DNA from 4 places in the Methylibium sp. genome. Region 1 is predicted to be linked to each of the others. Evidence: predicted binding sites of a transcription regulator. Region 1 holds the regulator's gene; each other region holds the start of a gene.

Evidence for each region. Region 1 encodes sigma-54, which starts transcription at its own class of promoters, with help from an activator protein. Its sites were predicted from a motif close to TGGCANGNAANCTGCTTT; they were not measured.
Region 2: pedF (cytochrome c-550 PedF) is a predicted target of sigma-54. The motif match lies at 3,322-3,339, and genes of this name have one in related genera.
Region 3: atzF (allophanate hydrolase) is a predicted target of sigma-54. The motif match lies at 2,660-2,677, and genes of this name have one in related genera.
Region 4: nifB (nitrogenase cofactor biosynthesis protein NifB) is a predicted target of sigma-54. The motif match lies at 3,809-3,826, and genes of this name have one in related genera.

Annotation. Positions count from the first base shown of each region.
Region 1 covers NZ_OZ257250.1:3,694,778-3,702,239, forward strand. The annotation lists gene ACQY9S_RS17340 (biosynthetic peptidoglycan transglycosylase) at 1-868, shown strand, start outside; gene ACQY9S_RS17345 (LemA family protein) at 1,166-1,771, shown strand; gene ACQY9S_RS17350 (TPM domain-containing protein) at 1,811-2,701, shown strand; gene ACQY9S_RS17355 (TPM domain-containing protein) at 2,701-3,207, shown strand; gene ACQY9S_RS17360 (DUF4399 domain-containing protein) at 3,238-4,008, shown strand; gene ACQY9S_RS17365 (THUMP domain-containing class I SAM-dependent RNA methyltransferase) at 4,048-5,313, opposite strand; gene ACQY9S_RS17370 (RNA polymerase factor sigma-54) at 5,465-6,988, opposite strand; gene lptB (LPS export ABC transporter ATP-binding protein) at 6,988-7,462, opposite strand, start outside.
Region 2 covers NZ_OZ257250.1:3,029,422-3,036,883, reverse strand. The annotation lists gene ACQY9S_RS14235 (PQQ-dependent methanol/ethanol family dehydrogenase) at 1-601, shown strand, start outside; gene ACQY9S_RS14230 (sigma-54-dependent Fis family transcriptional regulator) at 979-3,087, opposite strand; gene pedF (cytochrome c-550 PedF) at 3,434-3,847, shown strand; gene ACQY9S_RS14220 (substrate-binding periplasmic protein) at 3,844-4,674, shown strand; gene ruvC (crossover junction endodeoxyribonuclease RuvC) at 4,764-5,312, opposite strand; gene ACQY9S_RS14210 (phosphatidate cytidylyltransferase) at 5,458-6,435, opposite strand; gene ACQY9S_RS14205 (lysophospholipid acyltransferase family protein) at 6,432-7,079, opposite strand; gene purH (bifunctional phosphoribosylaminoimidazolecarboxamide formyltransferase/IMP cyclohydrolase) at 7,139-7,462, opposite strand, start outside.
Region 3 covers NZ_OZ257250.1:2,495,745-2,503,206, forward strand. The annotation lists gene uraD (2-oxo-4-hydroxy-4-carboxy-5-ureidoimidazoline decarboxylase) at 1-579, shown strand, start outside; gene ACQY9S_RS11585 (M20 family metallopeptidase) at 576-1,805, shown strand; gene ACQY9S_RS11590 (nucleoside deaminase) at 1,841-2,341, shown strand; gene atzF (allophanate hydrolase) at 2,718-4,589, shown strand; gene ACQY9S_RS11600 (DUF4089 domain-containing protein) at 4,636-4,845, shown strand; gene ACQY9S_RS11605 (AtzE family amidohydrolase) at 4,842-6,260, shown strand; gene hpxZ (oxalurate catabolism protein HpxZ) at 6,280-6,669, shown strand; gene ACQY9S_RS11615 (GntR family transcriptional regulator) at 7,065-7,462, shown strand, end outside.
Region 4 covers NZ_OZ257250.1:4,258,786-4,266,247, reverse strand. The annotation lists gene ACQY9S_RS20140 (nitrogen fixation protein NifZ) at 1-139, opposite strand, end outside; gene ACQY9S_RS20135 (4Fe4S-binding leucine-rich repeat protein) at 132-917, opposite strand; gene ACQY9S_RS20130 (hypothetical protein) at 914-1,483, opposite strand; gene ACQY9S_RS20125 (HesB/IscA family protein) at 1,504-1,908, opposite strand; gene ACQY9S_RS20120 (4Fe-4S binding protein) at 1,944-2,138, opposite strand; gene nifB (nitrogenase cofactor biosynthesis protein NifB) at 2,183-3,769, opposite strand; gene ACQY9S_RS20110 (response regulator) at 3,995-4,417, shown strand; gene ACQY9S_RS20105 (hypothetical protein) at 4,462-5,160, opposite strand; gene ACQY9S_RS20100 (selenium-binding protein SBP56-related protein) at 5,174-6,580, opposite strand; gene nifA (nif-specific transcriptional activator NifA) at 6,986-7,462, opposite strand, start outside.

The sequences.
Region 1 (7,462 bases):
GAAGGGCCGCGCCCAGCTCGCGAGCACCGGGCTGGTGATCGACGCCGAACTGGCCGACACCGCACTGGCCGATGTCTACGCGGCCTTCGGCTCCGACGCGATCCCCGAACTGCAACGTGCGCACATCGACGGCCGCGTGGCTGCCAAGCTGAACCTGCGCCTGCCCGAGCGGCGCCTGGCGGTGCAGCCGCGCATCGACGGTTTCGAAGTGAGCGGCCTGGGCACCGAGGCCCTGCTCGATGCCGAGCCGGCGATGGCCTGCACGGCCAACCCACTGCGCCAGACGGCCGGCGATGCGGGCACGCGCGTGATCGGCTGGCTGCCGCGCGCGGTGGTGGCGGCCGAGGACCAGCGCTTCGCCGAGCACGCCGGCTACGACCTGCCGCAACTGCTGGCCGCGTGGTCCGCCAATCAGAAGCAGCCGCCGTTGGCAGCGGGCGGCAGGCGGCCGCAGGGTGCGAGCACGCTGACGCAGCAGCTCGCCAAGCTGGTCTACACCGGCGACCAGCGCTCGGCGGTGCGCAAGCTGCGCGAGCTGCTCTACGCGGTGGAGATGGAGCGCACGCTCGGCAAGGGCCGCATCCTGCAGCTCTACCTGGCGATCGCGCCCTGGGGCGAGGGGGTGTGCGGCGCCGAGGCGGCCGCGCGCCACTACCTGCGCAAGAGCAGCGCGCGGCTCACGCCGCTGGAGGCCGCCTGGCTCGCGAGCCTGCTGCGCGCCGCGCCGGCGCCGGGCGCACCGACGGCCGTCGACACCGAGCGCGTGGGCTGGGTGCTGACCAGCCTGCGTGGCCCGCTGCCGGCGGAGCGCAGGGCCGAGCAGCTGGAGGTGCTGCGCAGCGGCTGGCAGCCGCCGGCACGGCGCTGAACAACTCCCTCTCACCGCGGGAGGGGATAGGGCCGGGGCGAGGGGCCGTCGTGCACCTCGATCCCACCCTCACCCCAGCCCTCTTCCGCCCTGCGGGAGAGGGGGCATCGCGTCGCCCTGCAGCGCCTGCGGGCGGGCCGCGGCCTGCAAGGCGGTGGTCGGATCGAGTGCGAAAGAGGCGTCCACAGTGGTTAGGATGCTAAGCGCCGCTTGAACCCGGCGCAGCCGGCGGCATCTGCATGTCGGTGCCCCGGCTTTTTCGCGCCGCCCCGAGTTCGCCCAGAAAGGACCCACCCCATGCTCCGACGCCTTCTCGCTGCCCTGATGCTGCTCGCCACGCTGGCGCTCGGCGGCTGCGGCTACAACGACTTCCAGCGCCTTGACGAGGCCACCAAGAGCGCCTGGGCCGAGGTGCTGAACCAGTACCAGCGCCGAGCCGACCTGATCCCCAACGTGGTGGCCACCGTCAAGGGCGAGGCCAACTTCGAGCAGGAGACGCTGACCAAGGTGGTCGAGGCGCGCGCCAAGGCCACCAGCATCCAGGCGACGCCGGAGCTGATCAACAACCCCGAGGCCTTCCAGAAGTTCCAGGCCGCGCAGGGCGAGCTGAGCGGCGCGCTGTCGCGGCTGCTGGTGGTGACCGAGAACTACCCGAACCTGAAGGCCAACCAGGGCTTCCAGGACCTGCGGGTGCAGCTCGAGGGCACCGAGAACCGCATCACCGTGGCGCGCAACCGCTACATCAAGGCGGTGCAGGACTACAACGTGCTCGCCCGCAGCTTCCCGAGCAACCTGACCGCGATGGTGTTCGGCTACGCGGCCAAGCCCAACTTCACGGTGCAGAACGAGGCGCAGATCTCGGCGCCGCCGGCGGTGAGTTTCGAGAAGCCGGCGTCGAAGTGAGCGGCACCCGTCCGACCCACCGCGTGCGCTGAGGCCGGGATGCGCGCCTGGCGCCTGCTCGCCGCGTGCCTCGCGCTGCTGTTGGCGGGTGGCGGCGTCGGCGCGCAGGACCTGCGGCCGGTGCCGGTGCTCAGCGCCAGCGTGATCGACCAGACCGGCACGCTGACCCGCGCGCAGATCAGCGCACTGGAGGCCAAGCTCGCCGCGTTCGAGCGCGATGCCGGCTCGCAGCTGGTGGTGCTGGTGGTCGCCAGCACGCAGCCCGAGGACATCGCCAGCTACGCCCAGCGGGTCGGTGACGCCTGGAAGCTCGGGCGGCGCGAGGTCGGTGACGGCCTGATCATCCTGGTCGCCAAGGACGACCGCAAGGTCCGCATCGAAGTCGCGAAGGCGCTCGAAGGCGCCGTGCCCGACCTGGCCGCCAGGCAGATCATCGACCGTGCGCTGACGCCGGCTTTTCGCGCCGGCGACTTTGCGGGCGGACTCAACGCCGCGATCGACCAGCTCGCCGCGCGCATCCGCGGCGAAGGCCTGCCGGCGCCGGGGCCGCGGGCGGCCAAGCCCGGCGCGCAGTGGCAGGACTTCGCGCTCTTCTTCCTGCTGGCGGTGCCGATCGCCGGCGCCGTGCTCACCGGCGTGCTCGGCCGCAAGCTCGGCACGCTGGCCACCGGCGCCGGTGCCGGCGGCCTGGCCTGGGCCGTGACCGCGAGCCTGCTGGTGGGCGGCGCCGCGGCGCTCGTGGCGCTGGTGCTGGTGGGCGTTCTGGGCCTGGGCGCGGCGCGGCGGCGCGGTCTCGACGCCGGGGGGCACGGGGTGCCGCCTTTCATCGGCGGCGGCTGGGGTGGCGGCGGTGGTGGCGGCGGCGGCGGCGGTTTCTCGTCGGGCGGCGGCGGCGACTTCGGCGGCGGTGGTGCCTCGGGGGACTGGTGATGAACAGGCTGATCCGGCTGCTGCGCCACCGCTGGCTCGACGAGGACGACGTGCGCCGCGCGCTGGGCCCGGTCGCGCTCGATCGCATCGAGCAGCGCGTGCGCGCCAGCGAGGCGGCTCACAGCGGCGAGATCCGCGTCTGCGTCGAGGCCGGCCTGCCGCTGGGCTACCTGTGGCGCGACCTGAGTGCACGGCAGCGCGCGCTGACGCTGTTCGGCAAGCTGCGCGTGTGGGACACCGAGCACAACAACGGCGTGCTGATCTACCTGCTGCTGGCCGAGCACCGCATCGAGATCGTGGCCGATCGCGGCCTCACACGGCAGGTCGACGCGGCGCACTGGCAGGCCATCGTGGACGGCATGGGTGCAGCCTTCCGCGAGCGGCGCTTCGAGGACGGGCTCAATGCCGCGATCGACGCCGTCGACGCGCTGCTGCGCGAGCATTTCCCGCTGGCGCCAGGGGCCGACAACCCCAACGAACTGCCGGACGCACCGGTCTTGCGCTGACTTCCAACCTCCAACCGAAAGACCGACACGATGCGCCCTTGTCTTGCCTGGATTGCGGCGGCCTTGCTGGCCGCACCGGCCCTGGCGGCCGATCACCCGTGGCTCAGTTCGCCGCTGCGCACGCAGCAGCCGGAGACCTACTTCACCAACCTGCGCGACGGCGACCGGATCGAGACGCCCTTCGTGCTGAAGTTCGGCCTGTCGCGCTATGGGCTCGCGCCCATCGTCAAGCCGGTCGAAGGGGCCGGCCACCACCACCTGCTGGTGAACCGCGACCTGCCGCTGGACTTCAAGAAGCCGCTGCCCTTCAACGACCAGTACATCCACTTCGGCAAGGGCCAGATGGAAACGGTGCTGAGTTTCGTGCCCGGCACCTACACGCTGCGGCTGCTGCTGGCGGACCACAAGCACATCCCCTACTTCATCTACAGCAAGCCGATGACGATCACGGTGACGAAGAAGAACGAGGACGTCGACCCGAAGAGCCTGATCCAGCCCGGCGTCGCGATCCTCGAGCCGCGCGGCGGCGAGCCGCAGCACACGCCCTTGCGGGTGCGGCTGCATGCCTCGGGCCTGAGCGTGGGCCATGTGGACATCCAGGACCAGGGCGTCGGTCACTTCCGCCTGATCGCCGAGCGGGCCGGCGCGCCGGCCGAGCGCATCGACCTCGTCAAGGGCCTGACCGAGGTCTGGCTCGCGCCGCCGCCGGGGAGCTACAAGCTGCGGGTCGAACTGGTCCAGAACGTCGACCAGCAGGTGATGGCCACGTCCGCCCCCATCGATCTGGACGTGCGGCGCTGAGCCGCTAGCGAACGGGTGCCGGGCGACGGCCCGGCGCGCTCAAGCGGGTTCGCGCATCGAGCCGGCGACCAGATCGAAGCGGAACAGGCGGCATTCGATCGGGCCATTCCACATCGGCACGCGCCGGCTCTCCTTCAGGCGCATCGCCTGCGGCAGCTTCATGTCGGGGCTGAGCACCCACGCGGTCCAGCCCGGATAGGCGCGCTTCCAGTGCGCGGCGAGACGGGAGAAGAACTCGCTTGCCGAGGCGCCGCCCTCGAAGCCTTCGCGCGCCGGCGGGGGCGGCGGAGCGCGCCGCCCCGCCTCGCCGCGCGACCCCTTCGGGTCGATGCGCTCGCCGTACGGCGGGTTCAGCATCAAGGTGCCGCGCGCTGCGGGTGCGGTGCGCTGCAGCGCGTCGACCGTCTTGAGCTCGATCGCGGCGCTGACGCCCGCGCGCTCGGCGTTGCGGGCCGCGAAGTCGGTCATGCGAAACGCCACGTCGCCCGCGAAGATCGGCACCGCGCTCGCGTGCACCCGGGCCCGGGCCGCCTCGCGGAGTTCGCGCCACGCGCGCTGCGGGCCGGCGTCGCGGAACGGGCCGAGGCGCTCGAAGGCGAAGCGGCGCAGCGAGCCGGGTGCGATGCCGCAGGCGATCTGCGCCGCCTCGATCGCGATCGTGCCGGAGCCGCACACCGGGTCGAGCAGCGGCCCGTCCGATTCGCGGCCCTGCCAGTCGGCGGCAGCCAGCAGTGCGGCGGCCAGCGTCTCCTTCAGCGGCGCCTCGCCCTGGTCTTCGCGCCAACCGCGCTTGAAGAGGGCCTCGCCCGAGGTGTCGACATAGAGCGTCGCCTGCTCGGGTGCCAGGTGCAGCTGCAGGGGCAGGTCGGGGCGGCGCGTGTCGACACTGGGGCGCGCGCCGAGGGCGTCGCGCATCGCGTCGCAGACGCCGTCCTTGATGCGCAGCGCGGCGAAGTTCAGGCTCTTCAGCGGTGCGCGCTGGGCGGTCACGTCCACCTTCAGGGTCTGCGTCGGGGTGATCCAGTCCGGCCAGTGCGGGCTGCGTGCCAGCGCATACAGGTCGTCCTCGCTGCGGTAGGGTGCTTGCGCCACCTGCCACAGCACGCGCTGCGCGAGCCGGCTGCCGAGGTTCAGCGCCATCGCTTCGCGCGGGCCGCCCTGCACCAGCACGCCGCCACGCTGCAGCTGCGCCGGCGCATCCGGCAGCAGCCGGGCCACCTCGTCGGCCAGCAAGGCCTCGACGCCGGCAGCGCAGGGGAGAAACAGCGAAGACGAGGGTCCGTCGTGCGGTAAAGCGGCGTTCATGCGTGTCCGTTTCTTGTACTGGTGCGCCCGTTCGCGCAGGCTCCCGTGGGCCGTCATTTCGACGGGCGACGGGCCGCTGGTCAGCGAGTGCCGGCGTGCCCGGTTTGCCCCGATCGCGTGCGGACCGCCCGGGCAGTGATCGCCCGGCGCCTCACATCATCGTGCGCCGCAGGTTCGCCGGCGCGATCTTCAGCGCTTCACGGTACTTCGCCACCGTGCGGCGTGCCACCTGGATGCCCTGTTCTTCGAGCATGCTGCTGAGCTGGCTGTCCGACAGCGGTTTCTTGGCGTCCTCGGCGCTGACCAGCTGCTTGATCAGCGCGCGCACCGCGGTGCTCGACGCGTTGCCGCCGGCCTCGGTGTTGAGCGAGGAGCCGAAGAAGTACTTCAACTCGAAGGTGCCGTAGGGCGTGGACATGTACTTGGCCGTGGTCACGCGCGAGATGGTCGACTCGTGCAGGCCCAGCTCGTCGGCGATCTCGCGCAGCACCAGCGGCTTCATCGCGATCGCGCCATGGCTGAAGAAGGACTTCTGCCGCTCGACGATGGCCTGCGAGACGCGCTGGATGGTGTCGAAGCGCTGCAGGATGTTCTTCATGAACCAGCGCGCTTCCTGCAGCCGCGAACTCAGGCCGGCGCCCGATTCGGTGCGCGCGCCGCGCTGCTGCTTGATCGCCTGCGCGTAGAGGTCGTTGATGCGCAGCTTGGGCATCACGTCGGGATTGAGCACGACGCGCCAGCCGCGGCCGGCCTTCTGCACGATCACGTCGGGCACGATGATGTTGGCCTCGGCCTTGGTGAACGGGCGGCCGGGCTTGGGCTCGCAGTGCACGATCAGGGCCTGCGCGGCCTTCAGCAGCTCCTCGTCGGCACCGGTGGCGGCCATCAGCTTCTTGCCGTCGCGCCGGGCCAGCAGCTCGAGGTGGTACTTGCAGATCAGGATCGCGATCATCTGCGCCTCGCAGCGCGGTCCGGCCCGCAGCTGCAGCGTCAGGCACTCCGACAGGTCGCGCGCGCCGACGCCCAGCGGCTCCAGGTTGTGCAGCCACTTCAGGGCGCAGCGCAGGCGGTCGAGCAGCTCCTCGGCCGCGACGTCGTCCTCGTCGCCGGCCAGGCGCTGCGCGATCTCTTCCAGCGGATCGGCGAGGTAGCCGTCCTCGTCGAGCGATTCGATCAGCACCATCACCGCGCCGCGGTCGTCGTCGCTCAGGCGCATGCCGCGCAGCTGCTCGCGCAGGTGGTCCTGCAGGCTCACCCCGGCGCTGCTGCGCTCCATCGGGTCGAAGTCGTCGCTGTCGTTGTTGCTGGCCTTGCCGGGCGTCTCGCGGATGCCGTCGAAGTCCTCGCGCTCGGTGCCGTTCTCCCAGTCCTCGCGCTCGGTGGCGCCGAACTCGGCCGCGTCCACCGCGACCGGCTCGGGGTCGGCGGCGACCTCGGACCCCGAGCCTTCCCAGGCCTCGTCGGCCTGCCGCTCGGTGACCGTGGCGCGCTCCACCGGCGCGTCGAACGGCGTCGGTGCGTCCTCCTCGACTTCGAGGAAGGGGTTCTGCTCTAGCATCTGCTCGACTTCCTGATGGAGTTCGAGCGTGGAGAGCTGCAGCAGCCGGATCGACTGCTGCAGCTGCGGCGTCAGCGCCAGATGCTGCGAAAAACGGACCTGCAGGGAAGGCTTCATCACATCCTGAAGTGTTCGCCGAGGTAGACCTTGCGCACGTCGGGGTTCTCGACGATCTGCTCGGGGGTGCCTTCGGCCAGCACGCGTCCTTCACTGATGATGTAGGCGCGGTGGCAGATGCCCAGGGTCTCGCGCACGTTGTGGTCGGTGATCAGCACGCCGATGCCGCGGCTCTTGAGGAAGCCGATGATTCGCTGGATCTCGATCACCGCGATCGGGTCGACACCGGCGAACGGCTCGTCGAGCAGGATGAAGCGCGGTTGCGTCGCCAGCGCGCGGGCGATCTCGACGCGCCGGCGCTCACCGCCCGACAGCGCCGGTGCCGGGCTGTCGCGCAGCTTGTCGATCGACAGGTCGTGCAGCAGGCCGTCGAGCAACTCGTCGATGCGGGCCTTGGTGAAGGCCTTGCCGCGCTCGTCGAACTGCAGCTCCAGCACCGCACGGATGTTCTCCTCGACGGTGAGCTTGCGGAAG
Region 2 (7,462 bases), 670 kb from region 1:
CGAGAACCGTCCTGGCGACCCGACCGCTGGCGCCGACGGCAAGAAGGGCAGCTCGGTGTTCGCGTCGCCCAGCTTCCTGGGCGGCAAGAACCAGATGCCGATGGCCTACTCGCCCGACACCAAGCTGTTCTACGTGCCGTCGAACGAATGGGGCATGGAGATCTGGAACGAGCCGGTCACCTACAAGAAGGGTGCGGCCTACCTGGGTGCCGGCTTCACGATCAAGACGACCAACGACGACTACATCGGCGCCATGCGCGCCGTCGACCCGAAGACCGGCAAGATCGTCTGGGAAGTCAAGAACAACGCGCCGCTGTGGGGCGGTGTGCTGACGACCGCCGGCAACCTGGTGTTCTGGGGCACGCCGGAAGGCTTCCTGAAGGCGGCCGACGCGAAGACCGGCAAGGTGGTCTGGGAATTCCAGACCGGTTCGGGCGTCGTCGCCCCGCCGATCACGTGGCAGCAGGACGGCGAGCAGTACGTCTCGGTCGTGTCCGGCTGGGGCGGCGCCGTGCCGCTGTGGGGTGGTGACGTCGCGAAGAAGGTCAACTTCCTCGAGCAAGGCGGCACCGTGTGGGTGTTCAAGCTCCCGAAGTCCTGAGCGACTGACGGCCCGACCGGGCCGTCGCTGATCGACGACACGGGCGCTGCGGCGCCCGTGTCGTTTTTCTTTGTCCGTCACTCGAACCGTGGGAGCTGGAACTTGGCGGGCCGCTGAAGCAGCTCCTCACGCCGCGCGATTCGACGTGCTGCGACTGGCCGCCCAAGGCCTGGCCATGCGCGCGATCGCCGAAGCGATGCATCCGGGCGACAAGACCGTGCCGAACACCATGTCCTTGATCCGGCAGCAGCTGCAGGTCGGACTCTGATCGCAGCCTTGCTCGCGGGCTCGTCGCGCCAACGGCCTGCGGGGGGGGGGAAGGCGCCGCAGTGGGTGGGGGACGCAACGCGGGTCGAGTTCCCCCGGGGCGCCCTCGCTCAGCGACCTGCGCCCGGCGGCCAGTACAGCTTGCGGTAGATCGTGTTGCGGCTGATGCCCAGACGCCGGGCGGCGACCGAGATGTTACCGCCGGCTTCGGCCAGCGCACGGCGCACGGTGTCGTGCTCGAGTTGGTGCAGGGTGCTGCGTCCGCTCGGTACCTCGCCACCGCCACTGCTGTCCGGCAGCGGCGTCACCGCCTGGGGGGCGGTCGCTGGGCGTGCGACGGCGGCCACCTCCGGCGCCTCCTCCTCGAGTGCACGTCGTGCGTCCTGCAGGAAGTCCTCTGAAAGGTGTTCGATCGTGATCACCGAGTCATCGCCGGCCATCGCCACCGCCGTGCGCAGCACGGTCGCGAGCTGGCGGATGTTGCCGGGCCAGCGACATCCCTGCATCAACCGCAGCACCTCGGCATCGAGGCGCAGCAGGCGGCCGCGGCATTCGCGCTTCAGCAGCTTCTCGGCCAGCGTCAGCAGGTCGCTGCGCTCGCGCAGCGCGGGCAGCTGGACCACCAGGCCATTGAGGCGGTAGTACAGGTCCTCGCGGAACTGCTTGCGCTCGATCAGCTCGCGCAGCGGCTGGTGGGTCGCGCTGATCACGGACACATCGACCGGCAGTGCCCGCGTGCCCCCCAGCGGCGTGACTTCACGTTCCTGAAGCACGCGCAGCAAGCGCGCCTGCAGACTCAGCGGCATGTCGCCGATCTCGTCGAGGAACAACGTGCCGCCGTGCGCCTGCAGCACCTTGCCGATCGCGCCCTTGCGACGTGCGCCGGTGAAGGCGCCTTCCTCGTAGCCGAACAGCTCGGACTCGATCAGCGTTTCGGGGATCGAAGCGCAATTGACGGCGACGAACGGGCCGCTGGCGCGACGCGAGGCCTGATGGATCGCGCGGGCGAGGACTTCCTTGCCGGTTCCCGTCTCGCCCTGGATCAGCACCGGGATGTCGCGATCGAGCACGCGCTTGACGCGGGCGACCACGTCGTCCATGCGGGCGTCACCCGTTTGCAGCTGACGCAGGCTCGGCGACGGTGGTGGGGTGTTGGCGTGCGCCAATTCGCGCGCCGGCTCCAGGGCAGCGTCGCGGGCCGTCTCCCGGACCGATTCGCGCCCCGCCTCATAGGCGGCGGCTTCGTCACCGCTGAAATGACCCAGCTGGTGCCAGCCCGTGCCGTTGAACCGGGCGTGGGCATGGACCTGGCGGCCATCGGGCAGGCTCAGCTCCAGCGGGGTTGCCAGCGCCGAGCCGAAATGGTCGACCAGCGCGCCGAGCGACACGCCGAACAGGCCCGTGACCGTGTTCATGCGCAGCGCTGCACCCGACAGGCGCAGCGTGTCGAGCGCCGCGCGATTGGCGGCCAGCAACTTGCCGTCCGGGCCGACGGAAACGATGCCCTCCATCAGCGTACCGAGGTAGTCGCGACGCACGTGGAAGTGCAGGCGCAGCGTCTGGTGGCTGTCCTCGATCAACCAGTGGTTCTGGATCATGCGCGCCGACATCTTCACCAGGCCCATCGTGTGGACGTGGAAGGAATGGTGGTCGCCGCTGACATCCAGCACGCCGACCAGGTTGCCGCGCGGATCGAAGATCGGTGAGGACGAACAGGTCAGGAACTGGTTGGCATGGATGAAATGCTCGTCGGCGTGCACGAGGGTCGGCGTCTCGGTGACCAGCGCAGTCCCGATGGCATTCGTGCCCTTGTTCGATTCGCTCCAGTTCACCCCCGGGGCCAGCGCCACTTTCGAGGCACGGGTCAGAAAGTCGTCATGGCCGATCGAGTGCAGCACCGTGCCCTGCACGTCGGTCAGCAGGACCATGCTCTGGGTGGCCAGGATCTGCTCCAGCAGCATCTCCATGACCGGGACCGCGTGGAGCGACAGGCAGCGGTTGCGCTCCCGCACCACGGTGAGGTCGGAGCGCATCAGCGGGGTGTGGTCCGGCGGGCGGATCGGGCTGAGCCGCAGCGATGCGCAACGCTCGTGGGACTGCGCGATCGTGTCGATATGTCCCGGATCCGGCGGCAGCCAGACACTGGTGGCGGTATGGCCGAAGCCGGCGGGCCGGCGGCCGTCACGCTGGACTGCGCGCGTGGCGATAGGTGCGGTCATCGTGTCTCCTCGGGGCTGTGCGCCCTCGCGTGCGGCCGGCAGCCGCCATGCTGTCTGTCTCATTGCGTGCAGCGGCGTCAAATGCCATGGCGCTGCTGCCAGAAACGTCTCCTGTCCCGCCGCATCTGCCATGCCCCGCGACACAGCGGTTGGGAGCGTCAGTATGCTCCAGCGTGGAGCAAGCCGACGGTGTGAACCCGCCAGCAGGAGGGCTTCGAGACAGATCTGTGGCGGTGGCACATCACTTGCACCCTCGGACTGTCCCTCAGATTTGGAGCATCTTTCAATGAACTTTCGTACCCAGTGCCAGCGCCATGTGGTCGCGCTGAGCCTGATTGCCAGCGCCATGGGCGCTTTCGCCCACGGGGACGTCACGCCGCAAGCCGTCGATACCAAGACCCTGCCTCCGCTCGGCGATGCTTGGCGGGTCGAGAACCCGTATCGCAAGAACGACGAGGCCATCAGGATCGGCACGTCGGCCTACAACCAGAACTGCGCCCGTTGTCACGGCCTGGAAGCAATTTCCGGCGGGATCGCTCCCGATCTGCGCAAGCTCGACGGCGAGTGCGCCACGCTGAAGGACGACAAGAAGAAGACCGCCTGCGTGAACGAGATGGACGAGTATTTCGTGACCACCGTTCGCCACGGCCGCACCCGCAACGGCGCCGTCTACATGCCGCCCTTCGAAGGCGTGATGCAGCAGGAAGCCGTATGGGCCATCAAGAGCTACCTCGAAACCCGCCGCGAGAAGCCGCTGTGATCTCGCGCCGCAGGCTGCTGAGCGCCGCCGCGGCGCTCACGGCGCTGTCGCCGCCGCTTCGCGCCGAAGAAAGCGCACTCGAGCGCGTGCGGCGCAGCGGTCGGTTGGTGGTCGCGGTCTACCAGGACATGCCGCCGTTCAACCTGGACGGCCGCGGCATCGACGTCGACCTGGCCACGGCGCTGGCCGAGGCCGTCGGTGTGCCGCTCAGCCTGCTGCCGATCCCCGCGGGCGAGAGCGTCGGCGACGACCTGCGCAACGCCGTCTGGCGCGGCCACTACCTCGGCTGGGGTCCGGCCGACGTGATGCTGCACGTGCCGATGGACCGGCCGCTGATCGAGGCCAACCCGCAGGTCGAGGTGTTCGGCGCCTACTACCGCGAGACGGTCATGCTGGCCTGGGACAGCGAGCGCGGTCCGGCGCCCGACGCCATCGAAGGCCTGCGCGGCCAGAAGATCGCGGTGGCCAGCGTCTCCCTGGCCGGCTACTTGCTCGCCAGCGCTGAATCAGGGGCGCTGAGAGACACGCTCAATACCCAGAATGCCGACGGCGTGGCGGCGGCGCAGAGGCTGCTGGCCGGTGACGTGGTGGCAGCGGCCGGGCTCGCCTCGGAACTGGAGTCGACGCTGGCCGGCAAGCCACGCTACAAGATCGTGCCGCTGCCGCCCATCGTGCGCGCGCCACGCAATGGCTGGGTGGTCGGCTGCGCGGTGAAGCGCGGCGCGACCGACCTGGCGCAGGTGATGCAGCGGCGCCTGATCGATCTCAACAACGGCCCGGCCTTGCGCGAACTCTTCCAGCGGCACAGCGTGGTCTGGCGCGGCTAGAGGCGGTCTGCGCGCGGGCGCCCGCGGTGACCCGCGCATCGTTCTTTGGCGGCGCCCCGTGTCTGCGGCCTTTTTGGTCACCTCCCGTCTCAGTAGCTGCGACCTTTGCGGTATTGCGCATGCGCACGCCGCGCCAACGGGCTCACTGCGGCGAGCGCCGCCTGTGACGCGCCGGCATGCGCATGGCATACCGCGATTCCCAGCGCATCGGCCGCATCCTTGCCGGGTTCGCCGGGCAGCGCCAGCAGGCGCGCGACCATGGCCTGCACCTGCTCCTTGCGCGCATGGCCATGGCCGACGACCGCCTTCTTCATCTGCAGCGCGGTGTACTCCGCCACGTCGAGTTCGGCCGACACCAGCGCGGCCAGCGCTGCGCCGCGTGCCTGGCCGAGCAGCAACGTCGATTGCGGGTTGACGTTGACGAACACGATCTCGACCGCCGCGCACCGGGGCCGGTAGCGCGCCACCACCTCGCGCACGCCCTCGAAGATGATCTTCAGGCGTCCCGGCAAGTCACCGTTCGGCAGTGCGTCGGTCCGGATCGTGCCGCTGGCGATGTAGTGCAGCCTCGCCCCCTCGCACTCGACCACGCCAAAACCCGTCGTGCGCAAGCCCGGGTCGATGCCAAGGATCCTCATGGGGCGCGCCTCCGCAGGGGGTCGACGGCGCAAGGGTTTCGGTGCAGGCTCACATCCGCGGGCGGATGTGAAGGCGCGAAGCGGCGGCCGGAGCCAAAGCCCATCGTGCGCAAGCCCGGGTCGATGCCGAGAATTCGTGTCGCCATCAGAAGCTCAGGTTGAAGTACCACCGTACCGAATGGAAGAACACCGGCGCCGCGAAGCACAGCGGCGCGACGCGGTCGAGCAGGCCCACCGCACCGGTGACCGACGCCCGGTTGCCCCAGTAGCGCACGCCGGCATCGCGCTTGAGCGCCTTCATCACGAACTCGCCCATCGTGCCGCAGGCGCTGGCGATCAGCGCCATGGCCATCGCCTGGCCCGGCTTGAAGGGCGTGATCCAGTACAGCAGGCCGCCGACGAAGGCCGCGACGAGCGCGCCGATCAGCCAGGCGCGGTAGCTGAAGCTGCGGCTGATGTGGCGCGCCACCGGATGGCGACGCAGGCGGCGGCTCGCGAACTCCTGCGCGATGCGCGCCGCCGCGACGACCACCACCAGGAAGAACACCAGGAAGGCGCCGCGGTCCTGGGCGTTCGGGAACTGCAGCAGCAACAGCGCCGGCGTGTGGCTCATGCCATAGACGCAGACCATGATGCCCCACTGGATCTTCGCGTTGCGTTCGAGGAAGCGCTCCGGGTCGCCCGCGAGCGCGCTGACCACCGGGATCGCCAGGAAGATGTAGACGGGAATGAAGACCGAGAACAGGTCGAAGTTGCGGTTCGCGACCAGCAGGTACTGCAGCGGCAGCACGATGAAGAAGGCCAGGATGAGGCTGCGGTGGTCGCTGCGCCGCGTGTGCATCAGCGTGATGTACTCGCGCAGCGCCAGGAAGCTCAGGACGCCGAACAGCAGCGTTGCGCCCACCGGCCCCGACACCCAGGCCAGCCAGAACACCGAGGCGCCGACCCACACCGCGCGCAGTTCGCGCTTGAAGCGCTCGTGCCGGTCCCTGCGCTCGTCATCGCCGCGCTCGCGCAGCGAGCGCAACAGGGCCACGGCGCTGACGAGCAGCAGCGCACCGAACAGCAGCAGGAACAGCAGGCCGACCTGCTGCGAGACCGTGAGCTGTCTCAATCCACTCATGCCGCCACGGCCTTCAGGTCGATCACGGCATCGCGCGCGCGGTCGAGGAAGTCGCGCTTGTCCTCGCCGGGCTGCAGCGGCGACAGCGGGGCGCCGAAGGTCACCGAGCACAGGATGGGGACCGGCACCACCTCACCCTTGGGCATCACGCGCTGCACGTTGTCGATCCACGCCGGGATCAGCTGCACCGCGGGGAACTGCTCGGCCAGGTGGTACAGCCCGCTCTTGAAGGCCTGTGGGTCGCCCAGGTTGCCGCGCGTGCCCTCCGGGAAGATCACCAGCGAGTCGCCGCCGTGCAGCGCCTCGACCAGCGGCTCCAACGGGTCCTGGTCGTCGGTGCCATCGGGGCCACCCTTCGTGCGGGTGCGCGCCACGTAGACCGCGTTGAACACCTCGCGCGTGATCCAGTGACGCAAGGGGCTGGCGGTCCAGTAGTCCTTCGCGGCGATCGGCCGCGTGCGGGCGCGCAGGTCGCGCGGCAGCGCCGCCCAGACCAGCAGCCAGTCGAGGTGGCTCTGATGGTTGGCGAAGTAGATGCGCTGCTCGGCCTTTGGCGGACAGCCGTACCAGTGCCCCTGCGCGCCGGTGATGAGACGGGCGACAAAGGAGAGCAGCAGCCCCATCGAATCGGCAGCGATCGACATGGGCCTATGCTATTCGGAGCGGTGGCCGGAGCTCGCCGCGGCCGGGGCGCCGGCAGGTCCTAGTGTCGGAAGTGCCGCACGCCCGTCAGCACCATCGCGATGCCGCGTTCATTGGCCGCGGCGATCACCTCGTCGTCGCGCAGGCTGCCGCCAGGCTGGATCACGCAGCGTGCGCCGGCATCGGCCAGCACGTCGAGGCCGTCGCGGAAGGGGAAGAAGGCGTCGCTCGCGACCGCCGAGCCGGCCAGGCTCAGGTCGGCATGGGCGGCCTTGATGCTGGCGATGCGCGCGCTGTCGAGCCGGCTCATCTGGCCGGCGCCGACGCCCAGCGTCATGCCGTCGCCGCAGAACACGATCGCGTTGCTCTTGACGAACTTGGCCAC
Region 3 (7,462 bases), 1.2 Mb from region 1:
GCCGTCGCCGAGCTGGCGCTCTACGTCGAGCAGCGTGCCGCCGCCGCGCCGCACCTGGTCGGCACCGTCGGCATGCTGGAGGTGCCCAACGGTTCGATCAATGTCGTGCCGGGCCGCTGCCGCTTCAGCCTCGACATCCGCGCGACCACCAACGAGGTGCGCGATGCGATGGCGGCCGACGTGCGGGACCGGCTGGCCGCAATCTGCGAGCGCCGCGGCCTCGCCTACCGCCTCGAGGAAACCGTGCGCGCCGCGGCCGCTCCCAGCGACGCGGCCTGGCAGCGCCGTTGGGAAGCCGCCGTCGCCGCCACCGGCCTCCCGGTGCACCACCTGCCCAGCGGCGCCGGCCACGACGCGATGAAGCTGCACGAGGTGATGCCGCAGGCCATGCTGTTCGTGCGCGGCGAGAACGCCGGCATCAGCCACAACCCGCTCGAATCGAGCACCGTCGACGACATGCAGCTCGCGGTCGAGGCCTTCGCCCACCTGCTGGAACAACTCGCGCTTGCCTCGTCCCCACCCTCACCCCTGCCCTCTCCCGCACACGGGAGAGGGGGTCCACCGAGCCACTCGACATGAGCACCCCCTACGACCGACTCGACGCCTGGATCGACGCCCACTTCGACGAGCAGGTGAAGCTGCTTCAGGAACTGGTGAAGGTTCCCACCGACTCCCCGCCCGGCAACAACGCGCCGCATGCCGAACGCACCGCCGAGCTGCTGGCGGCCTTCGGCTTCGAGGCCGAGCAGCATCCGGTGCCGGCCGACGAGGTGCGCGCCTACGGGCTGCAGTCGCTCACCAACCTGATCGTGCGGCGGCGCTATGGGCCCGGCGGCCCGACCATCGCGCTGAACGCGCACGGCGATGTGGTGCCGCCCGGCGAAGGCTGGACCCATGATCCCTACGGCGGCGAGATCGCCGACGGCAAGCTCTACGGCCGCGCCGCCGCGGTCAGCAAGTGCGACTTCACGACCTACAGCTTCGCGGTGCGCGCGCTCGAGTCGCTGGGCGCACCGCTGAAAGGCGGCGTCGAGCTGCACTTCACCTACGACGAGGAGTTCGGCGGCGAGCTCGGCCCTGGCTGGTTGCTGGCCCAGGGCCTGACGAAGCCCGACCTGATGATGGCCGCCGGCTTCAGCTACCAGATCGTCACCGCGCACAACGGCTGCCTGCAGATGGAGGTCACGGTGCACGGCAGGATGGCGCACGCCGCCATCCCCCACACCGGCGTCGACGCGCTGCAGGGTGCGGTGAAGATCCTGAACGCGCTGTACGCGCAGAACACCCTCTACAAGGGCATCTCGTCGCAAGTACCGGGCATCACCCACCCCTACCTGAACGTCGGCCTGATCGAGGGCGGCACCAACACCAACGTCGTGCCCGGCAAGGTGGTGTTCAAGCTCGACCGCCGCATGATCCCCGAGGAGAACCCCGAACAGGTGGAGGCCGACATCCGCCGCGTGATCGCCGACGCGGCCGCGCAGACCGACGGCATCACCGTCGACATCCGCCGCATGCTGATGTGCCGTGCGCTCACGCCGCTGCCCGGCAACGCGCCGCTGGTCGCCGCGCTGGAGAAGCAGGCCTCGGCGGTGTTCGGCGAACCGATCCGCACCACCGGCACGCCGCTCTACACCGACGTGCGGCTGTACTGCGAGCGCGGCATCCCGGCGGTGATCTACGGCGCCGGGCCGCGCACCGTGCTGGAGAGCAACGCCAAGCGCGCCGACGAGCACATCGTGCTCGACGACCTGCGGCGCGCGACCCAGGTCGTGGCGCGCACGCTGTTCGATCTGCTGTCCTGACCCCCGCACGGGCGGCGACGTTCGCGAGCGGGCCGATGGACTTCCACCCCTGCGACGACCCGAGCGCGGCGCAGATCGTCGCCGCACTGCGCCGTGCGAACGCGGTCGCGCGGCACGCCCTGGCGCTCGGTCGCCACCCCTTCGGCGCGCTGCTGCTCGCGCCCGACCACGAGACCGTGCTGGCCGAGCAGGGCAACATCGACACGGTGCAGCACGCCGAGGCCACGCTGGCGCGCAACGCGGCGAGCCACTACGCGCCGGGCTTCCTGTGGGACTGCACGCTCGTCACCACCTTCGAGCCCTGCGCGATGTGCGCCGGCACCGCCTACTGGGCCAACATCGGCCGCATCGTCTATGGCGCCAGCGAAGAAGCACTGCTGGCGCTGACCGGCAGCCACGCCGAGAACCCGACGCTGGCGCTGCCCTGCCGCGAGGTGTTCGCGCGCGGCCAGAAGCCGGTGCGCGTGTTCGGGCCCTGCCCCGAGCTCGAAACCGAGCTGCTCGCCCCGCACCGCGGCTTCTGGTCGGACCACTGATACCAGGTCGCGTTCATCCGTATCGGATCGGCCGCCGACCTTCGGTTCGTTGCGGTCATCGGTGCCTGGTGTGGAACACCGACTGTCAAACGTTGGCACGTTAGTGCTGGCGAGGGCGTCGGGTGAGCGGCGCAGTGAAGTAAAGGAGGAGGGGGCGGCCCTCGGGCCGCCGCCGGGGGACATGAACGGAGCCGCTCGCCCGGCGGCCTCGTCAGCACCGCGCGGTCCTCGCAGGCGGCCGGCCGGCGCCCTGACCCAAGCTCAATCCGATGCGTTCGAATGCAGTGCCGGATGCGCGGTCTGCCACGTCCACCCATCCGGCACGGTTCCTGCTGCATCCCATCTGGTACACAAGACAGTGCACCATGCACGCACCATGCACGCACCGAACCCGTTCACGCTGGAGGAGTGGCAACAGGCCTACCGCGACGGCGCCACACCCGACGCCCTGCTGCGCGAGCGCTTGCGGCAGCTGGCGGCGGCCGGCGACGACCCGGCGTGGATACTGCGCGCCAGCGAAGCACAGCTCTACGTCCAGCTCGACGCGCTGGCGGCACGCGCCGCCGGCTGCGCGGACGCCGCCGCCCGGGCGCGGGCCCTGCCGCTGTACGGCATACCGTTCGCCGTGAAGGACAACATCGACATCGCCGGGCTGCCGACCACCGCCGCCTGCCCCGCGTTCTCCCGCGTCGCCGAACGCTCGGCACACGCGGTCGAGCGCCTGGTCGCGGCCGGCGCCGTGTGGCTGGGCAAGACCAACCTCGACCAGTTCGCCACCGGCCTGGTCGGCACCCGCTCGCCCTATGGCCGGCCGGCGAGCGTGTTCGCCGCCGACCGCGTGAGCGGCGGCTCCAGCTCCGGCTCGGCGGTGGTCGTCGCGCGCGGCGACGTGCCGCTCGCGCTGGGCACCGACACCGCCGGCTCGGGCCGCGTGCCGGCCGGCTTCAACAACATCGTCGGGCTCAAGCCGACGCCGGGCCGCGTGTCCACCGCCGGCGTGCTGCCGGCCTGCCGCTCGCTGGACTGCGTGTCGGTGTTCGCGCACACCGTGCCGGCCGCGGCCACCGCGCTCGCGCTGATCGAAGGGCCGGACGCGGCCGACGCCTACAGCGCCTTCGCGCCCGGACCGGCCGGCTGGCCCGGCCCGCTGCGCGTCGGCGTGCCGCGCGATCCGGTGTTCAGCGGCGACGCCGGCTATGCCGCGGCCTTCGGGCAGGCCCTCGGCGAGCTGCGCCGGCTCGGCCACAGCGCGGTACCGATCGACTTCGCACCGCTGCACCGGGTCGCCGACCTGCTGTACGCCGGCCCCTGGGTCGCCGAGCGCCATGCCGTGGTGCAGGCGCTGCTCGCGCGCGACCCGCAGGCGCTGGACCCGAGCGTGCGCCAGATCGTCGAGTCGGCCACGGCCTTCAGCGCCACCGACGCCTTCCGCGGGCAGTACCGGCTGCGCGAGGCGCAGCGCGACGCCGCCGCGCTGTGGCAGCAGGTCGACGTGCTGATGGTGCCGACGGCGCCGGGGCATCCGCGCTTCGACGAGATCGACGCGGACCCGCTGGGCGTGAACGCGGGGCTGGGCACTTACACCAACTTCGTCAACCTGCTGGGCTGGTGCGCGCTTGCGCTGCCGGCCGGCTTCACGACGACAGCGGTCGCGCAGGGGATCGCCGCCGGGCTGCCGTTCGGCGTGACCTTCATCGCCCCGGCGAACGCCGACGCAGCGCTGGCCCGCTTCGGCGCGCAATGGCAGCGCGCGATGGACCTGCCGCTCGGCACCGCCCGGCTGCACCTGGAGGATCTGCCGGCCACGGCATCGCTGCCCACACCGGCCAGCGAACCGGTGCTGCCACTGGCCGTCGTCGGCGCCCACCTGTCGGGCCTGCCGCTGAACGGCCAGCTCACCGAGCGCGGCGCCCGCCTGAGCGAGGCCACGGCAACGGCCCCGCGCTACCGCCTGCATGCGCTGCCCGGCACCACGCCGCCCAAGCCGGGCCTGGTGCGTGCCGCCGGCACCGACGACGGCCACGCGATCGCGGTCGAGGTCTGGGATCTGCCGCAGCACGCCGTCGGTTCCTTCCTCGCGCTGATCCCGCCGCCGCTGGGCCTGGGCTCGATCGAGCTGGCCGACGGCCGCTGGGTGCACGGCTTCCTGTGCGAGTCGCACGCGCTGGCCGGCGCGCCCGATGTCAGCGCCTTCGGCGGCTGGCGTGCCTACCTGGCGTCGCTCCGGGGCGCCCCGGCCGCGTCCTAGGCTGGCCCCACCCGCCCTCACCTGCCCGGATTTCCAGGAGACCGCCATGCTACCCGCCGACACGATCGAGGCCTATGTCGACGCCGCCGCCGCCGCGTTGGCCCTGCCGCTCGCGCCCGAACACCGCCCCGGCGTGCTGCGCTACTTCGGGCTCGCATCGCAGATGGCCGCACTGGTGAACGGCCTGCCGCTGGCGGTCGAGGACGAACCGGCGCCGCAGTTCGTGCCGCTGTCGCCGCAGGACGCCGCATCGTGAGCGCCGACACGCTGCTCGCCGGCACCGCAACCGGCATCGCCGCGGCGGTGCAGCGCGGCGAGGTCAGCGCCAGCGCGATGGTGCAGGCCAGCCTGGCGCGCATCGCCGCCACCGACGCGCGCGTCAACGCCTTCACCGACCTCACCGCGCAGCGTGCCCTGGCGCGCGCCGCCGCGCTCGACGCGCGCCACGCGGCGGGCGACACCGCGGCGCTACCGCTGCTGGGCGTGCCCTTCGCGGTGAAGAACCTGTTCGACGTGCAGGGCCTGACCACGCTGGCCGGCTCGAAGATCGAGCGCGAGCACGCGCCGGCGCTGCGCGACGCACCGCTGGTCGAGCGCCTCGAGGCGGCCGGCGCAGTGCTGGTGGGCGCGCTGAACATGGACGAATACGCCTACGGCTTCACCACCGAGAACAGCCACGCCGGCGCCACCCACAACCCGCACGACCTGGCGCGCAGCGCGGGCGGCTCGTCGGGCGGCTCGGGCGCCGCCATCGCCGCCGGCCAGGTGCCGCTGACGCTGGGCTCCGACACCAACGGCTCGATCCGCGTGCCCAGTTCGCTGTGCGGCGTGTTCGGCCTCAAGCCCACCTACGGCCGGCTGCCACGCCACGGCTCCTACCCCTTCGTCGCCAGCCTCGACCACCTCGGGCCGTTCGCGCGCTCGGTGCCCGACCTGGCGCTGAGCTACGACCTGCTGCAGGGCTGGGACGCCGCCGACCCGGGCTGCGTGCAGCGCCCCATCGAGCCGACGCACGCCACGCTGGCACAGGGCGCGGACGGCCTGCGTATCGCGGTGCTCGGCGGCTACTTCCACGAGCACGCGCTGCCCGAGGCACGCGCCGCGGTCGAGCGCGTCGCGGCGGCGCTCGGCGTCACGCGCCGCGTCGAGCTGCCGGAGGTGGCGCGCGCCCGCGCCGCCGCCTTCCTGATCAGCAACGCCGAGGGCGCCACGCTGCACCTGGGCGACCTGCGCACGCGCGCCCACGACTTCGAGCCGCTGTCGCGCGACCGCTTCCTCGCCGGCGCGCTGCTGCCGGCCGCCTGGGTGCTGCAGGCGCAGCGGGTGCGGCGCTGGTTCGCGCAACGCGCGGCCGAGCTGTTCGGCGAGGTCGACGTGCTGCTGGCGCCGGCCACCCCCTGCGTCGCGCCGCTGCTCGGCACCGAGTGGCTGGAGCTGAATGGCCAGCGGCTGCCGGCCCGGCCCAGCCTGGGCCTGCTGACGCAGCCGATCTCCTGCATCGGCCTGCCGGTCTGCGCGGTGCCGGTGTGGGGCACGAACCCGGCGCTGCCGGGCTTGCCGATCGGCGTGCAGCTGATCGCCGCGCCCTGGCGCGAGGACCATGCGCTGCGCGTCGGTGCCGCGCTGGAGGCCGCCGGCGTGGTGCGCTCGCCGGTCGCCGCGCTCGACTGAACCCGAAGGAAGCCCGCCGATGACCGACGACTCCGAGATCAACCGCCCCGAGGTGCTGGCCGAGATGGAGGCGGTGTTCGCCCGCTACGAGGACGCGCTGGTCCACAACCGCATCGACGTGCTCGACGCGCTGTTCTGGCCGAGCGCGCACACCGTGCGCTATGGCGCTGCCGAGAACCTCGTCGGCATCGACGCGATCCGCGCGTTCCGGCTGGCCCGTCCGTCGCAGGGACTCGCGCGCCGGCTCTCCAACACCGTGATCACGACCTACGGCCGCGACTTCGCGACCGCGATGACCGAGTTCCACCGCATCGGCGACGCCCGCATCGGCCGCCAGAGCCAGACCTGGGTGCGCTTTGCCACCGGCTGGCGCGTGGTCGCCGCGCATGTGAGCCTGATCGATGCCTGATACCAACTCGCAATCGAACATGTCAAATCACCCTGCGTCTTTCGCCTCGTTGCAGCCGTTCGTATGCGTGGGATGCCGGCGTTCGACGCGTTCACTGGTCGGCCACCGGCCCGTACCGCGCGGTGCTGGCGAGGCCGCCTGCGAAAGTATTCAAGCCCAGGCGGGCCGCGGTGGTGGCAGCGCTGGGACGGGTCGCTGTGTGGAGTGAAGTAAAGGAGGAGGGGGCGGCCGTGAGGCCGACGCCGGGGGACATGAACGCAACACAGCGACCCGGCGCAGCGCCCGCGCTCACAGTGGGCGCTCAGCGTTCCGGACAAAGACACGAACACCGCAAGCAGCCTGCCCAGTTCGGGCGCATGCCCTTCCGTCGCATTGACTGGCCCTAGACTTCCACGATGAGTACGCGCCCCACCCGCCGCCCTGCCGCCGCCCGTGCGCGCGCCGAGCTGCTGCCCTCCGCCACCGTCGCGAGCCTGCCGGCCATTGCCGTGCGCAGCAACCTCGCCGAGCAGGCCTACACCCAGCTCAAGACCGAGATCCACGACTTCCGTCTCGTACCCGGCGACCGCTTCTCCGAGGCCGAGATCGGCGCGCGCCTCGGCGTGAGCCGCACGCCGGTGCGCGAAGCGCTGTTCCGCCTGCGCAACGAGGGCTTCCTCGAGGTCGAGTCGAAGTCGGGCTGGTACGTGCGGCCGATCGACTTCGACAAGCTCGAGCAGCTCTACGACCTGCGCGTGCTGCTGGAGCTGGCCAGCGTCGCCAAGCTGTGCGCACGCGCCGACGACGCCCCCGA
Region 4 (7,462 bases), 560 kb from region 1:
CCAGCACCTCGCCGATGTCCTTGCCGTTGTAGGTGCCGTCGTTGCGGATCACGGTGCGGCTGATGACGCGCTCGCCCATGTTGAAGCGGGGCGGCGAGGCCACTTCGATGGCGTCGTCGTCGCGGTTGATGTCAGCCATGTTCGGGCTCCGTGCTGGGGTGGCTCTGCAGTTCGGCCAGGCGGGCCAGGGCGCGTTCGCGGATGTCGGCCTCCGGGTCGCGGGCCAGCCGGTCGAGCACCGGGCCCAGGGCGCGGCCCGCCGCTTCCCAGCGCACCAGCAGATCGGGGTCGTCGACGAAGGCGTCGAGCAGCGGCGCGGGCAGGCGCTCGGCCACGATGCGGCGCACTTCGGGCTCGGCGTCCTCGACCATGCGCCACAGCGCCGGCATGGGCACGCGGCGCGCCACTTCACGCTTCACCATCAGGTCGGGATCCTTGATCAGCAGCGGCAGCAGCGCCTCGGGCAGGCGGCGCGCGACCGTGGCCCGCACGTGGTAGTCCTCGTCGCGCAGCATCGAGGCCAGCTGGTCGACGGCCAGGCCCTGCGCCACGCGGATGCGGACTTCGCGGTGCGGGTCCTGGCGCATGCGCATGAGCTGGCGTTGCGGCAGGCGCAGCGCCAGCTGCAGGCGCACGGTCTCGTCGGGATCGTCCATCAGGGCGGGCAGCTGGAACACATCGGCATGGCGCGCGGCGATGGCGCGCACCTCGAAGTACGCATGGCCCAGGTGCTGGTTGGCCAGCCCGGGATGGGTGCGGAAGAAGCGGTCGATGCGCCGGGCATAGGCATCCTGCATGCACATGCGGCCCGGCTCGCAGCCGCCCTCGGCGCGCAGCAGCTCGTGGGCGCAGCCCGCGCACTCCAGCGCACCGCCTTGCCAGTGCTGCGCCGGGATGTCGTTCCAGTCGGCTGTCATGTCTGCCCCGTCGCCGTGACGCGGGCCCAGGCGGCGGCACCGAAGACCGGCAGCGCGGGACCTTCGTCTTCGTCGCCGCCCCGGTCGCGGCGCTGGCGCACGGCCTCGAGCAGGGCCGCGCCGACGCGATCGTCGGGGTCGAGCTGGCGCAGCTTGGCCAGCGCATCGCGGGCCTCGACGGGATCGTCGAGCCGCAGGCTCAGGTAGGCATAGCCCTTGAGCACCCACAGGTAGAAGCGCGTGGCCACGTCGTCCCTGGCGCCGGCCAACGGCTGCCCCGGCACCTCGCGCCAGACCAGCGGCAGGCCCAGCGACCGCGCAGCGACCACCAGGGTCTTGCGCGCCACCGCGCGGGCCAGCCGCAGACGGTGGCTGTAGAAGTAGTGCCGGTAGAAGGCGATCAGCACCGCCGGATGCTCGGGCGCGAGGGCACCGGCGCGCATCAACGCCGCCATCGCGAGGGACGGGTCGGCGCGCGCTGCGCCGGCTTCGCGCAGCGCCTGCTCGACCTCGGGTGGGAGCCCGTGGCCGAGAACCGCGTCGTCGAAGTCGGTGCCTGCATCCACGGTGACGTGCTCGCGTCTCGTCAGCGGCCGGCGGTGGCCGCGGGCTTGCGCGTGATCGAGCTGACCGACACGGTGGCCTGTGCCGGCGGCGCGGCCGACTCCCCGGAGCTCGAGCAGCCACAGGCGGCAGCGTTCGGGTTGATGAAGGTCAGCCCGCTCTTGGTGGGCGTGTCGGCGAAGTCCACCGTGACGCCGTCGAGCATCAGGCGGCTCTCGGCCGGCAGGTAGACCTTCACGTCCCCCACCAGCAACTCGCTGTCGCCGGCCGTCGGCGCGGCCTGCACCGTGAACTCGCTGTTGTAGCCCGAGCAGCCGCCCGGCGACACCGTGAGGCGAAAGCCGCCGCTCGGATGGTCCGAGAAACGCACCATGCGACGGATGAACTTTTCAGCGGCGGGGGTGACGGTCACGTTCGGTTGGATCATGGTTGTCTCGCTTGCTTTCTTTCGGACGGTGGAGGTCACGCGGCCTTGATGCAGTTGTCGACCGGGCACACGGCGACGCACTGCGGCGAATCGAACTGGCCTTCGCATTCGGTGCACTTGGCCGGGTCGATGATGAAGGTGCCGCCCTTTTCGCGGATCGCGACATTGGGGCATTCGGGCTCGCAGGCCGAGCAGCCGGTGCACATCGAGGCAATGATCTTGAGGGCCATGGGGAACTCCTTGGAGCGTGAACTGGAGGACGGGTTGAAGGGTTTCAGGCCGCCTGTTCGGCCGTGCCGGAATAGGCGCCCTGGCGGATCTGCGCATCGCCGCGCACCTGGTGCGTGACGAGGCCCTTGGCGATGCGCTCGCGGTAGCCACCGAACCACGACAGCGCCGCCTTCTCGATGAACTCGTGCGCGTATTCGTCCACCGGCTCGATGCCGGCCGCCTTGAGCTCGTCACGCGGGCAGGCGCCGATCTTGGACACCAGCACTGCGTGGCAGTCGTTGATCGCGCTGACGACCGACGGCAGCGTTTCCTCTTCGCCGTAGCCGCCCTGGCAGTACAGGTCGACGCGGCGGTGGCCGACGAACAAGGCCTGGGCCTTGCTCACCTCGAAGATCTGGAACTCGGTGGCATGGCCGAAGTGCTGGTTGACCTTGCCGTGGCCTTCGGTGGCCACCGCGATCAACACCTTCATGTCGGGGTCGACGCCGTCGTCGACGCTCGCCGCGGCCAGTGCCGCGACCTTGGCCGCATGCTGGGCCTGGCGCTCGGCCTCGACCTTGTCCTGGTAGGTCTTGCGCTTGTCGAGGTCGTAGACGACTTCCATCTCGTCGATCTTGTCGAGCGTGAACTCCTCGCTGCGGTCCTCGCCGAGCAGGCCCACCGCGTCGGCGCGGCACTGGCGGCAGTGGCGCATCAGGTTGGCGCCGCCCATGCAGGCGTCCTGCACCGCCTTGAGCTCCTGCGCCGACGGGCCGCGCTGGCCGGTCAGGCCGAACACGGTGCCGTGCTCGGGCTCGCTGATCAGCGGCATGATGTTGTGCAGGAAGGCGCCGCGCTTCTTGACCTCGCGGTTGACCTCGATCAGGTGCTCGTCGTTGATGCCGGGGATCAGCACCGAGTTGATCTTGGTCAGCACACCGCGCTCGGTGAGCATCTCCAGACCCTTCATCTGCTGCTCGTGCAGGATCGTCGCGGCCTCGATGCCGGTCACGCGCTTGTGGTTCCAGAATATCCACGGATAGATCTTCTCGCCCACCGCCGGGTCGACCATGTTGATGGTGATGGTGACGTGGTCGATGTTGTACTTGCAGATCTCGTCGGCCAGCTCGGGCAGCGCCAGGCCGTTGGTCGACAGGCACAGCTTGATGTCGGGCGCCTGCTCCTGCAGCATGCGGAAGGTGTCGAAGGTCTTCTTCGGGTTGGCCAGCGCATCGCCCGGGCCGGCGATGCCCAGCACCGTCATCTGCGGGATCTCGCTGGCGACCGCGACCACCTTCTTGACGGCCTGCTCGGGCGTGAGCTTCTGGCTCACGACGCCGGGGCGCGATTCATTGCTGCAGTCGTACTTGCGATTGCAGTAGTTGCACTGGATGTTGCAGGCCGGGGCCACCGCCACGTGCATGCGCGCATAGTGGTGGTGGGCTTCTTCCGAATAGCAGGGGTGGTTCTTGACCTTGTTCCAGATCTCTTCGGGCATGTCGTCCGGCCCGCCCGAGGTGCCACAGCTGGCCTTGCCCTCGCCGCCCGTCGTGCCGCAGCCGCCCGAGGCCGCGGTCTCGAGAATCTGACTGACCGCCTGACGCGATTTGCCAAGTTGGGAAGCGTCTACGTAAGCAGTGTTGGGCGACATCGGCAGACCTCGTGCTGTGTGGGTGGTGGATGGGCTCCCATTGCGAGACGCGTGCCAAGGCGAATCCCTTGTAAATCAGGCACTTGCATTGTTCGTCGGGTGTTCGGATGCCGACAAACACAACATGTGCCGAGGTCACACGGACAACGGCCCCCGGTGGCGCGCACGGGGGCACGGCGCTTGCTCCGGCAGCCCCATCAGCCCTCAGCCTTCAAGGAGCCTCCAATGCAGATTGGTGTCGACACCCAGCGCGCCGTGGAAACCAAGCGCGCGTTCATCATCGACAGCGACGACATCAGCGCGATGGCGCTGCAGTTCATGCTCGCCGACGAACTCGAAGTGAACGTGGTGACCTCCAGCGCGCAGGCCATCGCGCGCGCGCAGGGCATGGCGCTGGACGTGATCCTGCTCGGCGCCAGCGTGATCGAGGCCGAGGGTGCGCCGGGGGTGAGCGCGCTGCTCGCCGCGCTGCCGGGCGTGCCCGTGATCGCCTGCGGCCCGGCCGGCGACGCCGGGGTCGCGCAGGCGCTCGCGCTGGGCGCGCGCTCGACGATCACGCGCCCGTTCAAGGTCGAGGCGGTGCGCCAGAAGGTCAACGCCCAGATCGGGCGCCGGGCGGTGCTGACGATCCCGGTGGTGCTTGGCTAGGGCCAGCTCACGCGAGCGGAGGGCTCGGGACCCGGCCCGCGCGATCAGCTGCCGGGCATGGACTGCGACAGCGCCATGGCAACCGCGGCGGCGCCCGATGCGATCAGGCAGAGCGCCCACAGCTTGTCCAGGTTGAACCAGGCCGACCGCAGGGCGCGCAGGCCGAGGTATCGGTAGACGATCCACGCGGCGGCAAACCCGGCGACGATCATGGCGGCCGAGTGCAGCAGCGAGACCGCGACCGCCGTGCCCACGCCCCGGCGCATCAGCGCCATCACGGCTTCGTGATCGAAGGCGCCTGGCGAGAGGCTTGCCGCAGTCGCCGGCGCCTCGCACAAGCCCATGAGAACGGGCAGCAGCATCAGCGCGGCACCGTGCGCCGTGGCCATCAGCAGCGACCACAGCACGAGCTGCGTCGGCCGCACGCGAACGAGCCAGCGCGGATGGCGGCGCAGGAACAGCCGCGACACGCCGAACAGCACGACCAGGATCCCTGCGCCGACGCGTATCTCGCGGCTCCACGTGACCAGCCACGACAGCAGCGCGAAGGGCACGAGCACGAGCATCATCGCCAGCAGGTGGCCGGCGCCGAGCGGCACGAAGGTGCCGAGCAGCGCGGCGGCGCGCTTCTCGGCCAGGCCATTGGCCACCGCCAGCGGCCAGCCCATCGCCGGATTCAAGCCGTGATAGGCGCCGATCAGCACGACGCCCGCCCACAGCGTCGCGGTGGCGCCGGTGGTCACTGCGGCGGCGGCGTCACGCCGACGGATAGCAGAACGAATCGGTCGAGCAGTCGCCGCCCTGCAGGCGGATCTGGTGCGCGCCGTAGTTCGGCCCGAAGTCGACGACGAACCGATCGTCGAGCGTGATGCCGCCGTCCTTGCCGACATTGCACATCACCTGCCGGCCCGGCACGCCGTCCGGATAGAACTGCCTGTCCCAACTGCTGTAGAGCGAGTTCGTGAAGTACACGCGCTTGCCGTCGCGGCTGATTTCGGTCATCTGCGGCCCGCCGCCGAAGCTGCTGCCGTTCGGATGCCTGCCGCGCCGGGCGATGCCGCCGATGTGCACGCTGCCGGCCAGCCGCGGCTTCATCGGATCGGACACCTCGTACTGCCGCAACTCGCCGGTGCCCCAGCACGCCACGTAGAGAAAGCGGTCGTCCAGCGACAGGTCGATGTCGCTGATCAGCGGCGGCACCGCGCCGAAGCCCTTGAGCAAGGGCGGCAGCAGCGATGCATCGGCCGGCTCGGGCGGAATCACCGCGGTCTTCGCGGCGTGGAATTTCCCGCCTTCGCGGTACCAGGTCCAGATCGAGCCTTCGAGGTTGGTCGTGTCGACCACGACGCCCAGAAAGCCGTATTCGCGCGTCGGATCGTGCGCCGGGCGGATCTCGAGCGCCATCTGGTGGTTTGCGCCGAGGTCGATGGTCTGCGTGTGGCGCCGCGCGCGCAGATCCCAGAAATGCAGTTGATGCCCGTAGCGATTGCCGAGCAGGTCGTCGGCGACGATGCCGTTCTCGAACTGCGGCGGCAGGCCCCATTCGCTGGAGACCATGTAGTCGCGCGGCAGGTTCCACCAGAAGTCGTAGTGCAGCTTCTGCGGGCCGCGATCGATCTCCCACTTGCCGAGGATCTCGAAGCTCTCGCAGTCCATCAGGAACACGCCGGCCGGTCCGTCGGTGCCATCGACGCCACCGCCGCCGAGCGTGCTGATGTAGATGCCCTCGGGGCCGCAGTGCACGGTGTGCGGACGCGAATAGCCGGTCTTGCGCATGACCTCTTCGGGTTCGATCACGCGCGCGATCGTCGGCCGCGCCGGGTCGGGTTGCGTGTCGACGATGTACAGGCGTGACGAGCGGATGCCCGGAATGACCAGGTAGCGCCGCTTCAGGAATGCGTGGCCGGACATCGGCGACAGCGCGGAACTGCACGCATTCCAGCCAAAGTGGTGGAACTCGTCACCCCGATGGGGCATGTCGAGCCGATGCAGCAGGCTGCCGTAAGTGCTGGAAGCCGGATTGACATCGACCACGGCCAGCGCGTCGGGGCGCGAGGCATCGGGCGACAGCAGCGCGGTGTAGGCGATGCGCTCCGGTTCGGCCTCCATCGCCAGGCGCGGCGACGGGTGGAATGTGGGGTCGGGACGCAGCGATTCCAGCATGGCGGTCTCCGGTGAAATTGCGATCGAGCGGCTGTCGCCTGCGGGCCTCGGCAGCTGTCGAACTCCAGGGGGCGACCAGTGTGCGCCTCGTCATGGTCGACGTCAAAGACCGGCACGTCAGCGTGGGCGCCGGGGTTTGACTGCCGTGGCAGGCGGCGATAGTGAGTGCTGGCGAGGGCGTCGGGTGAGCGGCGTAGCGAAGTAAAGGAGGAGGGGGCGGCCTTCAGGCCGACCCCGGGGGACATGAGCGGAGCCGCTCGCCCGGTGGCCTCGCCAGCACCGCTCGGTGCCGGCAGGCGGCTGGCCAGTAGACGCTTTGAACTTCAGCGACAACCCACGCCCACGAACAGCTGCGACGAGTTGAAAGACACCGGGTGATTCGACAGGTTCTAACGCGAGTTGGCATCAGAACTTGTGCACCTCGATGCTGTACTTGCGCAGCGCGTAGCCGAGCTGGCGTGGCGTGACCCTCAGCAAGCGCGCGGCCTTGGCCTGGACCCAGGCGCACTGTTCCATGGCCCAGATCAGCCGCTCGCGCTCGCCCTCGGGCGGCTCGTTGCCGAACTGGCGCGGCGCGCCGTTCAGGTGCTCGGTCGGGCCGATGCGCAGCACTTCGTCATCCGCTCCCGGCTCGTCATCGCCCCAGTCCTCGCCGGCATCGGCGCCCGCCGGGCGCGGCGGTTCGTCTTCCACCGGGCGCGGCAGTTCCCTGCCCGTCGGCCGCACCGGGATGCGCAGCGACGTCGGCATGCGGACCGGCGACACCGCGTCATCACTCTCGAGGTGGTGCAGCGTCTGCGTCAGGCAGCGGTTGTGGCGACACGGAAACGCGACGCCGCGGATCACGTCGCCTTGCACCATGGTGGCGGTGCGCTCGATACA